DNA from 2 places in the Clostridium isatidis genome. Region 2 is predicted to be linked to the other one. Evidence: riboswitches for the same ligand, from Rfam matches in the RefSeq annotation. Region 2 holds a riboswitch; the other holds the start of a gene.

What was found. Region 2 has a riboswitch for lysine ahead of BEN51_RS00390 (Na+/H+ antiporter NhaC family protein). Riboswitches for the same ligand answer to the same signal wherever they lie in the genome.
Region 1: another riboswitch for lysine. It lies ahead of BEN51_RS12105 (transporter substrate-binding domain-containing protein); the one in region 2 lies ahead of BEN51_RS00390 (Na+/H+ antiporter NhaC family protein).

Annotation. Positions count from the first base shown of each region.
Region 1 covers NZ_CP016786.1:2,542,527-2,550,511, reverse strand. Annotated here, with positions in the region: gene BEN51_RS12120 (uracil-xanthine permease family protein) at 215-1,642, shown strand; gene BEN51_RS12115 (pirin family protein) at 1,928-2,968, shown strand; gene aroD (type I 3-dehydroquinate dehydratase) at 2,946-3,710, shown strand; lysine riboswitch at 3,958-4,141, shown strand; gene BEN51_RS12105 (transporter substrate-binding domain-containing protein) at 4,301-5,131, shown strand; gene BEN51_RS12100 (amino acid ABC transporter permease) at 5,202-5,957, shown strand; gene BEN51_RS12095 (amino acid ABC transporter ATP-binding protein) at 5,984-6,724, shown strand; gene BEN51_RS12090 (DUF2935 domain-containing protein) at 6,844-7,761, opposite strand.
Region 2 covers NZ_CP016786.1:80,698-88,682, reverse strand. Annotated here, with positions in the region: gene BEN51_RS00395 (aminopeptidase P family protein) at 1-1,613, opposite strand, end outside; gene BEN51_RS00390 (Na+/H+ antiporter NhaC family protein) at 1,770-3,491, opposite strand; lysine riboswitch at 3,602-3,777, opposite strand; gene BEN51_RS00385 (aminopeptidase P family protein) at 3,862-5,091, opposite strand; gene BEN51_RS00380 (spore maturation protein) at 5,174-5,698, opposite strand; gene BEN51_RS00375 (nucleoside recognition domain-containing protein) at 5,711-6,286, opposite strand; gene BEN51_RS00370 (hypothetical protein) at 6,416-6,598, shown strand; gene BEN51_RS00365 (LacI family DNA-binding transcriptional regulator) at 6,997-7,985, opposite strand, start outside.

The sequences.
Region 1 (7,985 bases), 410 kb from region 2:
TTAAAAAGCGTATTTACAAAATCTAATTTATATGTAATACTATTTGCAGGATAATTAAAATCTTTAAAGTGGTGCGAGACACCAGTAAGATTTGAAATATTGTGCAGTAATTATATTAGCTTTTAAGCTGCTAATTTTCGAATCTTGCTATAAGCAAGATTTTTTTTATGATTTTTTTTATCCTTTTAAATTATAAAATTTAGGAGGTATTATTATGACAACAAAATCAACAAACAATCAAGTAATGGGCTATTTACCAGATGAAAGGCCACCATTCTTTGAACTTATCTTATTTGCACTTCAACAAATAGTAGTAATGTTTCCTGCTACAGTTCTAGTAGCATTAATTACAGGTTTTCATGTTTCAACAACAATTTTTGCAAGTGGTCTTGCAACTTTAGGATTTATTTTAATTACAGGAAAGAAACTTCCATTATACTATGGTTCAAGTTTTTCATATATAGCAGCAATAGCTTCAATAATGAGTGCGGATGCCTTTGCTAGTTATACATTAAATGATAAAATTTCAATAGCTCAATTTGGTATTGTAATGTCCGGTTTTGTTTCAATAATAGCTGGATTAATAATAAAGAAAAGTGGAAAGAAGTTCATAGAAAAAGTTCTTCCAGCAACAGTAACAGGTAGTATAGCAATTATTATAGGATTATCATTAGCTGCAAATGCAATGGGAAATGCAGCTGCAATTCCAGCAGGTGTTGCTGAAGCAGATCAAGCTATGGCATCAGGTTATGCCTGGATAATAGCTTTAGTAACATTATTATCAACTATAATATATTCAGTTTATCTAAAGGGTAAACTTAGCCAACTTCCAATTTTATTTGGACTTTTAACAGGATATTTAACAGCTTTAGTAATAGGAAAAACAACAGGAATACCATTTGTAAACTTTAATACAGTAGAAACAAACAGTATTTTTAGTATGCCAATATTTACATTCCCTAAGCCATCATGGGAAGCTTTAATTGCAATAATGCCTATAGCAATTGCAACTATACCAGAATCAACTGCTCACGTATATCAATTACACACTTATGTTAATGATTTAGCTAAGAAAAAAGGTTCTAAAAAGGTATATGAAATTGAAGATAAATTAGGGTTAAATCTAATTGGTGATGGTATGGGAGATATAATCTCAGGCTTAATTGGTGGACCAGCTGGTACAAACTATGGTGAAAATATTAGTACAATGGCAATATCAAAGAATTTCTCGGTACCAGTTTTAATGGCAGCAGCAGTAATAACAATGATCATTTCATGCTTTACACCATTAATAAATGTAATTTATTCTATACCAACATCAGTAATTGGAGGACTTTCAATATATCTTTATGGAGTTATAGGGGCACAAGGAGTAACAATAATGATGGATAAGAAAGTAGATATGTTTAGTTCTAAAAACTTAGCTGTTATAGCAGTAATATTAATAGTTGGATTAGGTGGAAATTATGCTTTCGAAGGCGGAATGATACCAATGTTTGGAATAGAACTTCCTGCTTTAGCAACAGCAGCTGTTGTAGGAATAGTTTTAAATCTTATCTTATCAATTGGTAATAAAGAAGAAGTTTCAGTAAATGAAGAAACTAAAGTAATTGATGAAGATATACAAGTAGATTTAGTATAGGGAAAATAAAATATAAGCAATAGTTAATAAGTAAAAGGGAATATTAATAGTTAATAAGTACGGCTAATAAGAGATAATGTATAGAGGTATAATATATATAGGGTTGCGAGAGCAACCCTTTTTTATATTTATTTTAAAGTGATATTATATTATAAAATAAATCTTGAATTCAAGATTTATTTGTTTTATAATTATCTTGAAGTCAAGATAATTATAAGTTTATAAATTGCTAAGAATTATATATTATAGAGAATTAAAAAAATATAACTGAAAAAGGTGAATAGTATGAATAATAAAATAAAAAAGATACAAAAAATAGGATTTCAATGGCCAATGGAAAACCCTTTTATATTTTGTGCCCATCATAAAGATGCATATCCAAAGGGAAATGAAGTTCAAGGAATAGATAGTGAATTATTAATAGGAAGAGAAATTGGTAATGACTTTTCAGGAAAAGATGGATTTAGCATGTATCATGGAAAAGTTGTTCCGGGATTTCCAGTGCATCCCCATAGAGGATTTGAAACTGTAACTATAGTTCTTAATGGATTTGTAGATCATTTTGATTCAAAAGGTTCTTATGGACGTTATGGCAATGGTGATGTACAATGGTTAACAACAGGTGCAGGATGTCAGCATACAGAAATGTTTCCCCTAATTAATAAAGATAAAGAAAATCCAGTAGAATTATTTCAAATATGGCTTAACCTTCCTTCAAAAAATAAATTTGTAGAAGCTGATTATAAGATGTTATGGGCGGAAGATATTCCAGTAATAGAGTTTAAAAATGAAAAGGGAAGCAAAACTAATATTAGATTAATTACAGGTAAATTAGAGGGAAGAGAGGGCTTAGAGCCTAATAAGAATTCATGGGCAGCAGATAAAAACAATAATGTTGGAATATATCTGGTAAAGATGGAAGCAGAAGCATCTATGATATTACCAGCTGTTTCAGAAACATTAATAAGAAACTTATATTTCTATCAAGGTGAAGGTAAGCTTATTATAGAAGGTCAGTCTTTTGAAGCATCAACTCGAATAAAGTTATCTGGAAAAGAAGAAATTTCAATAATTAATGGAGATAAGGAGGCTTATTTTATAGTTTTAGAAGGAGAACCTATAAACGAACCAGTAGTACAATATGGACCTTTTGTTATGAATACAAAGGAAGAAATATATCAAGCTTTTAGAGATTATCAAGAAACCCAATTTGGCGGCTGGCCTTATGATAGAGAAGATCCAGTTAATAAACGTACTTCAGGAAGATTTGCTCATTATGCTGATGGAAGGGAAGAAAAAAGATATGAAGAAAGTAGTAAAAGTTAAAGATCTAGTAATTGGCGAAGGGATACCCAAAATAGTTGTACCTATTGTAGGAAAAAGCATTTCTGAAATTATAGAGGAAGCAAAGGAATTAGAATATATAGATTTTGATATAGTAGAATGGAGAGCAGATTTCTTTAAAAATGTAACTAATATAAATAAAGTTATAGAAGCTTTAGAGAAGATTAGAGAAATTATTCCTGATAAAGCAATTTTATTTACCTTCCGTAGTTTCAATGAAGGTGGAGAAAGAGAAATTGATGAAGACTTTTATTTTGAATTAAATAAGAAAGTTTCTAAAACAAAACTTATTGATATTATAGATATTGAATTATCTAAAGATAATAATAAGATAATAGAATTAATTGATTTAGCTCATAATAATGATCTTCTTGTAATTATTTCGAATCATGATTTTGAAAAGACACCAGCAAAAGATGAAATAATAAAGCGTCTTTGTAAGGCGGTTGAATTGGGTGCAGATATTCCTAAAATTGCAGTTATGCCTAATTCAGCTGAAGATGTAATTACATTATTAGATGCAACGCGTATTGCAAAAGAAAAGTATATAAAAGGTCCAATTATAACAATGTCAATGGCAGGAAAGGGGATAATTAGTAGATTATCTGGAGAATTATTTGGATCCGCAATTACTTTTGGTTCAGCTAAAAAGGCATCTGCTCCAGGACAAATTTCTGTAAAGGAGCTGCGTAAAGTTTTAAATATATTGCATACTAATATGTAATAAATATATTATAAAAATAATAGTAATAAAAATATTTTTGATTATTAGTATTATTATGTAACAACAGATTAATAATAACATATTATAAAATTAAATATAAAAAATATTCATTTGTGTACAAGCAATTATCATGAATAACAAATACTTTTATTACAAAAAATAAATTAGAAAAAAGTATTGACAAGCATAATAAAAGCCTGTACACTAAAGACATAAAATTTAAAACTTAATAAGACCTCACTTTTACAGGTGAGGTAGAGGCGCAATATTTAACAGTCTTTAGTGGAGTTCGAGAAAACGTTGAAGCTAGAGAGAAGGAAATATTGCCGAAGTGTATAATATTTCTCGGTATTATATGCTGGGCTTACAGTTAATAGCTGTAAGACTGTCTCAATAAACTACCCGGTTTATTGAGTTGTGCTATCTCAAATGGGAAAAGATGGGGATGAAGGTGAAGTATATTTATATGCCTGAGTCTATCTCAGGCATTTTTATTTAACTAAATCTCCTGAATTCTTAGATAGCGCAATCCTGACTTTAGAGGATTGTCATTTTTTATTTTAAGAAAAATTAAAAAAGGAGAGATTATCATGAAGAAAAAATTATCAGTATTAGTATCATTAGCATTAACAGCTATGTTAGCATTAACAGGATGTGCATCAGCAAATAATGAAAAGACAGAGGATAGTAATGTGTTTAAAGTAGGAATGGAAGCTGGATATCCACCATTTAACTGGACACAAGGCGATGATTCAAATGGAGCTGTAGCAATTGAAGGAAGTTCAGAATATGCAGGTGGATATGATGTTGAAATAGCTAAGAGAATTGCGGAAGGTTTAGGAAAAGAACTAGTTATTGTTAAAACTGAATGGGATGGATTAGTGCCAGCTTTAACTTCAGGTAAAATAGATGCAATAATTGCAGGTATGTCACCAACTGCAGAACGTAAAGAAACAATAGATTTTTCAGACAATTACTATAATTCACAATTAGTTTTAGTTGTTAAAAATAATGGACCTTATGCAAATGCTAAAACTTTAGCAGATTTCAAAGATGCAAAAGTTACTGCACAGTTAAATACTTTCCACTATTCAGTAATAGATCAAATTGAAGGTGTAAATAAGCAAGAAGCTATGGATAACTTCCCAGCAATGAGAGTTGCTCTTGAATCAGGAGTAATTGATGCTTATGTATCAGAAAGACCAGAAGCAGTAAGTGCTCAATCAGCTAATTCAAACTTTAAAATGATAGAACTTACAGATGGCTTTGAAACAAATCCAGAAGATACTGCAATAGCAGTAGGATTAAGAAAAAATAGTGAGTTAACTGAAAAGATAAATGAAATTTTAGCAGCTATTTCAGAAGAAGAACAAACAGAAATAATGGATAATGCTATTAAAAATCAACCAGCAGCTCAATAATTTATTTTGAATGGGTTATCTTTTAGAGCCCATTCAATTTTATTAATTTAGAGGTTTTAGGAGGCTAATAATGAGTATTGAATCAATAATAAAAATAGTTCAAGAAAATTGGCCAATGTTTCTTCGTGGAGCATGGGTAACAATTTATATTTCAATAATCGGTACTTTAATTGGTACTTTAATTGGGCTATTAGTAGGAGTAATAAGAACTATTCCAGTTCCTGAAAGGGGAATAAAAAAGGTATTTCTTAAAATTATAAATGTTATTCTTTCTGTTTATATAGAGTTCTTTAGAGGAACCCCTATGATAGTACAATCCATGGTTATTTATTATGGATCAGCTCAGTTTTTAGGAATAGATATAAATAGAATAGTAGCAGCTTTATTTATAGTTTCTATTAATACAGGAGCTTATATGTCAGAGATTGTTAGAGGAGGAATTGTTTCTATAGACAAGGGACAATTTGAAGCTGCTCAGGCAATTGGAATGAGCCATGCTCAAACAATGTTTAATGTAATTTTACCACAAGTGATTCGTAATATTTTACCAGCAACAGGTAATGAATTTGTAGTTAATATAAAAGATACTTCAGTGCTTAATGTAATTTCTGTTTCAGAACTATTCTTCCAAACTAAGTCAATAGCAGGTAATAACTTTAAGTATTTTGAATCCTTCTCTGTTGCATGTATTATTTATTTAGTATTAACATTTACAATTACAAGAATTTTAAGAGCAATAGAAAGAAAATTAGATGGACCGGAAAATTATATTATACCTGGCAATCAAATGCAGGTAAAAACTCCAGAAATTGTAGCAGATAAATAATTAAGTAGGAAAGGAGGAAGTTAGAGATGGAAAAAATAATAGAAATTAAACATTTAAGTAAACATTTTGGAGATCATGAAGTATTAAAAGATATTGATTTTTCAGTAAATAAAGGGGAAGTTGTTTGTATAATAGGTTCTTCTGGATCAGGTAAGTCAACTCTTCTTCGTTGCATTAATCTTCTAGAAAAGCCAACTGGTGGAGAGATAATTTATAAGGGAGAAAATATATTAGATGACAAACATGATATTCGTAAATATCGTACAAAGTTAGGCATGGTTTTTCAACAATTTAATTTATTTAATAATCATAATGTCTTAAGTAATTGTGTTGTTGGACAAATGAAGGTTTTAAAGCGTTCTAAAGAAGAAGCTGAAAAAATAGCAATGAAATATTTAAAAGTAGTTGGAATGGAAAAGTATATTAATGCTAAGCCTAAGCAGTTATCAGGAGGGCAAAAACAACGTGTTGCTATTGCAAGAGCACTTTCAATGGAACCAGATGTTATTCTTTTTGATGAGCCAACTTCAGCTTTAGATCCAGAAATGGTAGGAGAAGTTCTTAAAGTTATGAAAGAACTTGCGGGAACTGGTCTTACAATGTTAGTTGTAACTCACGAAATGGAATTTGCACGCGAAGTATCTGATCGTGTAGTATTTATGGACAAGGGAGTTATAGAAGAAGAGGGATCTCCAGAGCAAATATTTAATAATCCAACTAAGGAACGTACACGTGAATTTTTAAAAAGAACACTAGAAAAACTTTAACTTGTAAAAAGTTAAAGTTTTTCAATTTATACAGAATTTAATATCATTAAATGTAGAAATTATTGTAGATATATAAGAAATAAGAAATATTTCTCGGGAAATGTCGGAATATACATTTATTATAAATTAAAGTTCCTAAGTAATCTAATATAATGATTAGCTTCTCTAAGTACGTGATCAGCTAAAAGAGGAGAAATAATAGCTTTAATTTCGCAATTTAATAAACCCTCCACTCCTTCTTCTTTAAATTCTCTAATTTCTTTTGCAGCATCTAATGATTTATTTGTAACTTCCCTTAGAAGATTTTTAGAATCTTTTATTTTATTTGCTTCTTTTCTTAAGTCTTCAAATTTCTTTCCAAAACTATCAGCTAAATTAAATAAATTTACTTCTGTTGGGTCTAATAAACCTCTGATAAAGAAGGCATGTTCAGACATTATTTTATTCCAAAAAGCTTCTTGAGCGGCTGGGTTTACATTAATACTTATTTCAACTCCGTTTTGTAGTCTTGTTAATAATTCCTTATAAGCCATAGCTTCATAAAGAAGATGCTCTAAAAATTTAGGATAAGCATTTATAAATAAGTTGCATGATAAAACAGCTTTCAGAAGTTTATTTTTAAATTGAATAAGCATCGAAAGTGTTCTTATAATGTTTTTATTTAATATGAAAATTTCATCTGTTAAGTTTCTTAAAGATTTATTGCTAATAGGTAGTAAGGAAAGTTCTCTAGAAGTTATAGAGGTGTCTATTAAAATTCCAGTAGCCATTTGAGTTGCTTTTTCGGCGTCAATTGTATATTTAGTTACAAGCTCTTTTGAATTTATTACAGATGAAGGAAGAAGCCCATCTGCCAATGTTACTGCATGAGATAATAAATGAGAAAATTCATTTTTAAAGGCTTCTGCTTGATTAATTAAGTTTTTATCTTTTGGTAAAAATACTGCTTCTAAAAATATTGAATGTTCTTTCATCAACCTTAAAAAGAATAGATTTACTTCTAATGAATGAACTGTAAAATCATTAAAAGATATCATTTTATGCTCCTAATTATTATTTAAACTATTACTAATATATTCAAATATAAAATTTTTGATATAATCAAAATTTTACAAAATATTAATGCCAGTAGTTGTATAGAATTATATAATAATGTAGTATAAGTCTAATTTGTTTTCTATTATAATTAATTTATAAATTATATAAAGAGGTGGATTGTGCTATGTATTTATAGTATAAATTTAAGATAAAAAATTATAAT
Region 2 (7,985 bases):
GAGATAGTTCTAAACTTATAGAATTCTCCAGATTCTTCTGAAATCATATATTTTTCTACTATTAATGTATTTTCAGTTCTAATTCCATACTTTCCTTCTTTATAAACTCCAGGTTCATTTGTAATTACCATTCCAGCTTCTAATACTGTAGCTGCAGCATCTCCTATTGGCCTAATGCTTTGTGGTCCTTCATGGACATTTAAGAAAAACCCAACTCCATGACCTGTTCCGCATTTATAATCTATACCATATTTCCATAATGGTCCTCTTGCTAAAATATCTAGATTCATGCCTGTAGTTCCCTTTAAGAATTTAGCTAAAGCTAATCCTATATGACTCTTTAAAACTAGAGTAAAATCTCTTCTTTCTTCTTCAGTAATTTCTCCTAAAATAAAGGTTCTTGTTATATCTGTAGTTCCATCAAGATATTGTGCTCCTGAATCTACAAGAAACATTCCCTCTTCCTTAAGTTCATAATCTGTTTTTTCAGTTGCTGAATAATGCATCATTGCTGCATGTTCCTTATAACCAGCAATAGTATTAAAACTATCTCCCTTATAGTTTTCACCTTCAGCCCTTATTGAGGTTAGTTTCTTAGCTGCAGATATTTCACTAATCTTTTCTTTACCTACATTTTCTTTTAGCCATTTCATAAATCTTACCATAGCAACTCCATCTCTTACTTGAGACTTTTCCATACTTGCTATTTCAGTTTCATTTTTTATAGCCTTTAATTTTGTTGTATAATTTAATTCATCTATAACTCTAACTTCTTTACTAATTGCAGAAAATACTTTTGCATTTAACTTATTTTTATCTAGTAAAACTGTACCTTTTATAGTTCTTACATGTTCTTCTATCTCATTATAATTAAATATATTTACCCCTTGAGAATTCAATTTTGTCTTTACTTCTTCTGTAAGCTTATCTAAATCTATATAAAGATTTGCTTCATTTCTAGTTATTATGGCATAGGATAGTGCTACTGGATTAAATAAAATATCATTTCCTCTTATATTGTAAAGCCAGGCTATATCATCTAAGGAAGATAAAATGAAGCTATCTGCTTCTTTATTTATCATATGTTTTCTTACTTCTTCTAGCTTTTCCTTAGTAGATTTTCCACAAAAAGATTCATCATGATTAAAAATCTTATACTTTGGAAGCTGTGGTCTATTAAGCCAAACTTCATCTAATAAATCCTTATCCATAACTATTTTAAATTTATTATTATTTGCTATAGCTTTATAACTTTCATATTGTTTAACTGATACAACTCTTCCATCAAAACCTAATACTTGATCTTCCTTAACATTGTCTTTAATCCATTCCTCTAAGCTTGGATAGCCTGGAGTAGCCATCTTCATAAGCTCAATTCCAGTTCCTAATAATTCCTTAGCCGCCTGAATAAAATACCTCCCATCAGTCCAAAGATAAGCCTTATCTAATCCTACTAATAAGGTTCCTGCTGAACCAGTAAAACCTGATATAAATTCTCTTCCTTTAAAATAATCTGCTACATATTCACTTTGATGTGAATCACTGCTTGGAATTATATAATAATTTATACTTTCTTTTTTCATTATTTCTCTAAGTCTTTCTAAATTACTCATTCTATTACTCCTCACTTTATCTTTTTTAATTATCATTATATCAATAGAAATTAACATAATCTATATGATTAATATTCACTTAACCGAATAAAAAAATGATGAAACTCAAAAATATCTATGAGCTTCATCATATAATTAAATCTATATTTAACTCTTTTAATATTCTTCTACCTTTTTACCTAATATTTGAATCCCTAAATATACTGCTAATATTGCTATCGGAAGAGCAATATACCACTTTAACCCAAAACCAGCTGGAATATATCCAAAGACTATTGTTATTGATGCTACAAATAAAGAATACCAAATTTGAGTATTAACGTGATCAATATGATTACATCCTGCTCCCATTGAGGAAAGAATTGTAGTATCTGATATAGGAGAACAATGATCACCAAATATAGCACCAGTCAATACTGCACTTGTACTGACAACTACATAACTCATATCTGGGTTTATTGAATATGCAAGAGGTATTGCCAACGGCATTAATATTCCCATAGTTCCATAAGCTGTACCTGTAGCAAAGGAGATAACAGAGCCCAAGATAAATATTAAGCTTGGAAGTAAAAATTTGGGCAATGAGCCTGAAAGTAAGGAAACTAAATACTTTGCTGTTCCTAAATCCTTTATTACAGAGCTTAATGACCAAGCTAATAGCAATATAACTCCTGTAATAAGTAATGGTTTCATTCCATCAATCCATACATCTATAGCTTCAGAAATTGTAAATATTTTTTTAATTACTCCTAAAACAATAGTTACTATGCTTGATATTAAAGCTGACTGGAATAATGCTACTGAAGCATCTGATGCACTAAAAGCCTCTTGAATCCCTTTAAGAGATAAAGGTGAATTATTCATAAATTCCTTAAGAGCATCATTTTCTCCTGCCATTATTGAAGAATAACCACTAAAGTAAAAACAAATTAAAGCCGTTGCTATTAATGTTCCTATTGGAATTATAGCATTCCATATACTTAACTTTATTCCTTCTTTTGGCTCGAAATCAGAATTATCTAGATTAGAATCTAAAGCAACTTCCTCCTTAGATGCATCCCCTCTTTTTCTTGCCTTAACCTCAGCCTTATACATCGGACCAAATTCCTTTAATAAGATTGAAGTAATAAATATAAAAATTAATATTAATATATTATAAAATCTATAAGGAATGGTCTGCAAAAAGACACCAAAAGCATCTACCTCTTTACCAATACCATTAACAAAAGCATCATTTATTAAACCAACTTCTAAACCTATCCAAGTAGATACAATAGCTAAACCTGCAATTGGAGCTGCTGTTGCATCTATAATAAAGGCCAATCTTTCTCTTGATATTTTCATTTTATCTGAAACAGGCTTCATTATAGGTCCTACTATTAATGAATTAGCATAATCATCAAAAAATACTGCTAACCCTAACAAAAGTGTAACTAATTGAGTACTCCTAGCTGTTTTTGCTTTTTTGGCTAAAGCTTCTGCAACAGCTTTGGCCCCTCCCATTTTAGCTACTAATTGTATAATTCCACCTATTACTAGTACCTGAAGAATTATCCCTGCATTCCAAGGATCAGCTAAAGAATTTAATGCCCTAGATACAAAATCTAAAAAAGCTTGAATTATTGCATCCATGAAGGAATTATCCACTAATTGTACTAAAAATGTACCTGATAATGCACCAATAAATAAAGATATAACAACATTCTTAGTTATAAAAGCTAATAATATTGCCAAAATAGGTGGTATCAAAGTTAATATACCATAATGATCTGCATTTCTTACAGATACATCTAATTCCTCTGCAAAAACAACAGATGTTGATAATAAACTAATCATAGTTGTTATTAAGAACAACTTAATACTCTTTTTATTATTCATTTTTAAACTCCTTTGTAATATTTTCTAATAATAAAATCAAATATAAAAAACCTCGAGTTCTCACTCAAGGTTTTAAAAATATCAGCACTGATAATAATAAAATAAGTTCCTCAAGTAATAGCTCTCCACAAAGATAGCTTGTGGCAGTGTTATATATATTCTATATAACACCAGCAGTATGATCTTAAAGCATCAATCATACGCTTCGGCGATAATTCCTTTCCTATTAAATCACAGTGCTTACCTCATTAATAGTACTCTTAATTACCGCGCCTCTATACCTTGTCTTTATTTATATTTAATTTCCACACTCATTATATAAGGATTATCATATTAAATCAACCATATAATAAAATTAATTATAAGTTTATTATTTAGACATAAACTCTTCAATTTGTTCTACTGATTTTATCATATTTTTCGTTAAAACTTCATTACCATCCTTAGTAATTAAAACATCATCCTCTATTCTAATTCCAATTCCCTCTTTTTCTATATAAATGCCTGGTTCAACAGTATATACCATTCCTTCTTCAAAGGTTACATTTCTTCCTTCTAATTCTACATCATGAGTATCCATTCCTAAGCTATGGCCTATACTGTGATAATAGTATTTTGAAACATCTTCTTTATTTTTAATTAATCCGAGCTTTATACATTCCTCAGCTATTAAGTCTCTAGCCAGCTTGTTAATATCAAGAAATTTAACTCCCGGCTTCATTTCGCTAATTATCTTTTCATTTACTCTAAGAACTGCATTGTAGACTTCTTTTTGTCTTTTGGTAAACTTTCCGCTTACAGGGAAGGTTCTTGATATATCTGCATTATAATACTTATATTGTGCACCTAAATCGAATAAAATCAAATCATTTTCCTTAAGTTCTGTATTATTATCTACATAGTGAAGAATCGTTGCATTTTTTCCTGCTGCTGCAATAGTTTTAAAGGCTAAATCCTTAACTCCTCTTTTTTTGCATACAAAATCAAAATACGCTTCTAATTCATATTCTTTCATTCCTGCCTTAGTATTTTTCATTAGATTTTCTACACCCTCAATTGTAATTTCTATTGCTTTTCTTATTCTATTTATTTCTTCTTCAGTTTTTACAAGTCTTAATTCAGCAATAATTTTATAAGCATTTTTAATACTTATATTATAGTATCTATCTTTTATTTTATTTAAATAGTCATAAGACGAATTTTTTTCTTCTAAATCTAAATAAATATTTAATTCTTCCTTATTTAAAACTAACTTATCAATGAACTTATCTAGTTCGCTTAAATATTTAACTTCTTCTATTCCGCAAATTTCTCTTGCTTCTTCTTTTCTTATAGTTTTTCCATTCCATTTTTCCATAATTTCATCTATATCTTTTATGAATAGGTACTCTTTATTCTCCCCATTAAATTTACTTAATAACAATACATGAGCTTGCTCATCTATTCCTGTTAAATAATAAAAATTTCTATTTGGTGTAAAAGGATATTCTTCATCCCCAGTTTTCTTTGGAGCATTTCCTGCAAATAAAATCAGAATAGAATTATCCTTAATTTTATCAAAAACTCTTTTTCTGTTTTTTATATAAAATTCCTTTTTCATAGTTCCTCCAACTTCCTTATCAAACATTAAAAATAGGCTATATTTTAAATATAGCCTATTTTTCCCTTAAATGCATTATTTATTATAAAAGAAATCTAGTTACTATAAAAACTGAAACAATAATGGCAGTTAAATCAGCTAAAATTGCTGCCCATAAAGTATGCCTTATCTTCTTTATTTGAACAGCTCCAAAATAAACTGTCAGGGTATAAAATATTGTTTCAGTAGTTCCCATAATTACAGATGATATAAGCCCTATTTTTGTATCCGGTCCATAATTTTTTAATATATCTGTTAATACTCCAATAGCTCCACTTCCTGATAAAGGCTTTATTAATATTAAAGGAATTACTTCCTTTGGAAGGCCTATTAAAGCACCTATTGGTGCTATTAAATCATTTAAAATATCTAATAATTTTGCCTCCCTAAAAATATTTACTGCTATAAGCATAGCTAGCAGATAGGGAAATATGTTTAAACAGACTTTTAAGCCTTCCTTTGCCCCTTCAATAAACCATTCATATACTTTTCTTCCCTTGAACATTCCATAAGTTGTGATTACTATAACTATTATAGGAATAATGCTCTTAGTTAAATACTGTAACATTAAAACACTCCTTTAAAAATACCTTTGTAATATTTTGCAATATATAGTTCCTGCAATTGCAGCTATTGTGCTAGCTGTTACTGCTGGAATTATTATTGCACCAGGATTGATGGAGCCTGTTGCAGCCCTAATGGAAATTACAGTTGAAGGAACAAGCTGTATACATGCAGCATTTAATACTAAAAATAAGGCCATATCGTTAGAGGCACGTCCCTCTTTCTTGTTTAGTCTGCTCATTTCCTCCATTGCCTTTATTCCAAAAGGAGTAGCTGCATTACCAAGGCCCATCATATTTGCAGTAATATTCATAACTATGGCTCCCAAAGCTTTTTCATCCTTCGCTGCTTCTTTAAAAAGACGCTTTAATATCGGTTTAAGGAGTTTTGCTAGCTTTTGAGTAAATCCACTTTTTTCTGCTACCTTCATTACTCCACACCAAAAACACATTATTCCTACTAATCCAATTATCAATGAAACTGTTGAATCTGCTGTTTTTATGATAGAATTTGAAATAATTTCTCCATTACCTGTAATTAATCCAACTAATATTCCTAAGAATATCATTATAAACCAAACATAATTTATCAAAATTTCACCCCTTACAAATTTCTTATACAATATATGCCTTGCATGAGAAATTTATTAGTGATAGGATAAATAATATAACTATTATTTGTTATGTTTAAAATTACAAAGGAGACATAAAAGGAGATATATATGAAGGAATCTAATTTAAAATTAGCTCAAAAAGAAATTGATGATGCTTTAGAAACAGTAGAAGAGATTGTAAATGTATTAGATAATGAAACAGAGAAAAAGATAATTAAAGAAAAATTTATTTTATTAAATAATAAACTTCAAGAATTAGAAAATATTTTGAAAGAAGAAGGAATCTTATAATTAAAATAAAAACAAAAAAACAACTTCTTTTGAAGTTGTTTTTTTGACCCATAACCCAATTTTAAAAAATTCTCTTTTACTCAATACCAAACTCTTCACCGAAAGTTGAAATTTGATGAAAACGTTTAATAACCTTTGAGAGTATTATATCATCTTTACTATTTTTTTGCAATAATTTATTTAAATTACAGCAAAAATTTTTACTGAAAATTGTAAGCAAACTAAAAATCAATATAAATTAAAGATGGAGCTGCAAAGACAGCCCCTTTATGTAAAATTTCACATTTAATTTTATAATCACTATAATATTTTGTACTGAAACAATTAGATATGTTTTCAGAAGCTCATTACAATTACTTCTGCTGACAACAACTCCATCTTTATATTTATATCAATTGTTATTTAGCACTTTCCCTCTCTATTAATTCATAATCAAGTACAAATTGTGATTGTTCTAAGCCTTTTTTATTTAATAATTTTATTAACATTCTCATAGCAACAGATCCCATATCATAACTTGGTTGCTTAATTGTTGTTATTTTAGGATAGAAAAGTTCTGCTATCTCATTGTTATTAAAGCCAACAACACTTACCTCTTCAGGGACCTTTTTACCTCTTTCCCTTAAGGCATTTATTACTCCAACAGCTAATTCATCTGACGCACATACTACTGCATCATAAGGCTTTTTGCTATTTTCAAAATGTTCAACAGCATCATAACCTGATTTTACTTTTAATCCTTTTGTAAATATAAGGTCTTCATCAAGCTCTAATCCATTATCTTTTAAAGCCTTTTCATAACCAATAAATCTATCTACCCAAGCATTTAAACTTTCCTTCTTAGCTCCAACAAAAGCAATCTTTCTTCTACCTTTATTTATAAGATAGTTTGTAATTTCTTCTGAAGCCTTTATATTATCTATTGTTACGCTTGGTAGTCTCTCTTCTTTATCCTTTGTTTCAACTAGAACAGTTTTTATATTTAGCTCATTAATTAAGTCTAATATCTCTGGTTGTAAGGAAGAACTCATATAAATAACTCCATCAACCATTTTTTCTCTAAGTACTCTTAAGTATTCCTTTTCCTTTTCATCATCAAAGTCTGAATTACACAATATTACATTATAATCGTAAATATTAGAAACATCTTCAGCGCCTCTAACGATTTCAGGATAGAAACCACTAGAAATATCTGGAACAAGTATACCTATGGTCTTTGTCCTTTGAGTTTTAAGACTTCTTGCTACTATATTAGGTCTATATCCAAGTTTGTTTATTGCATCTAATACTTTCTTTTTAGTATCTTCGTTTACAACGTCTATGTCATTTAAGACTCTAGAAACAGTAGCAATGGAAACACCCGCTTCTTTAGCAACATCCTTTATCG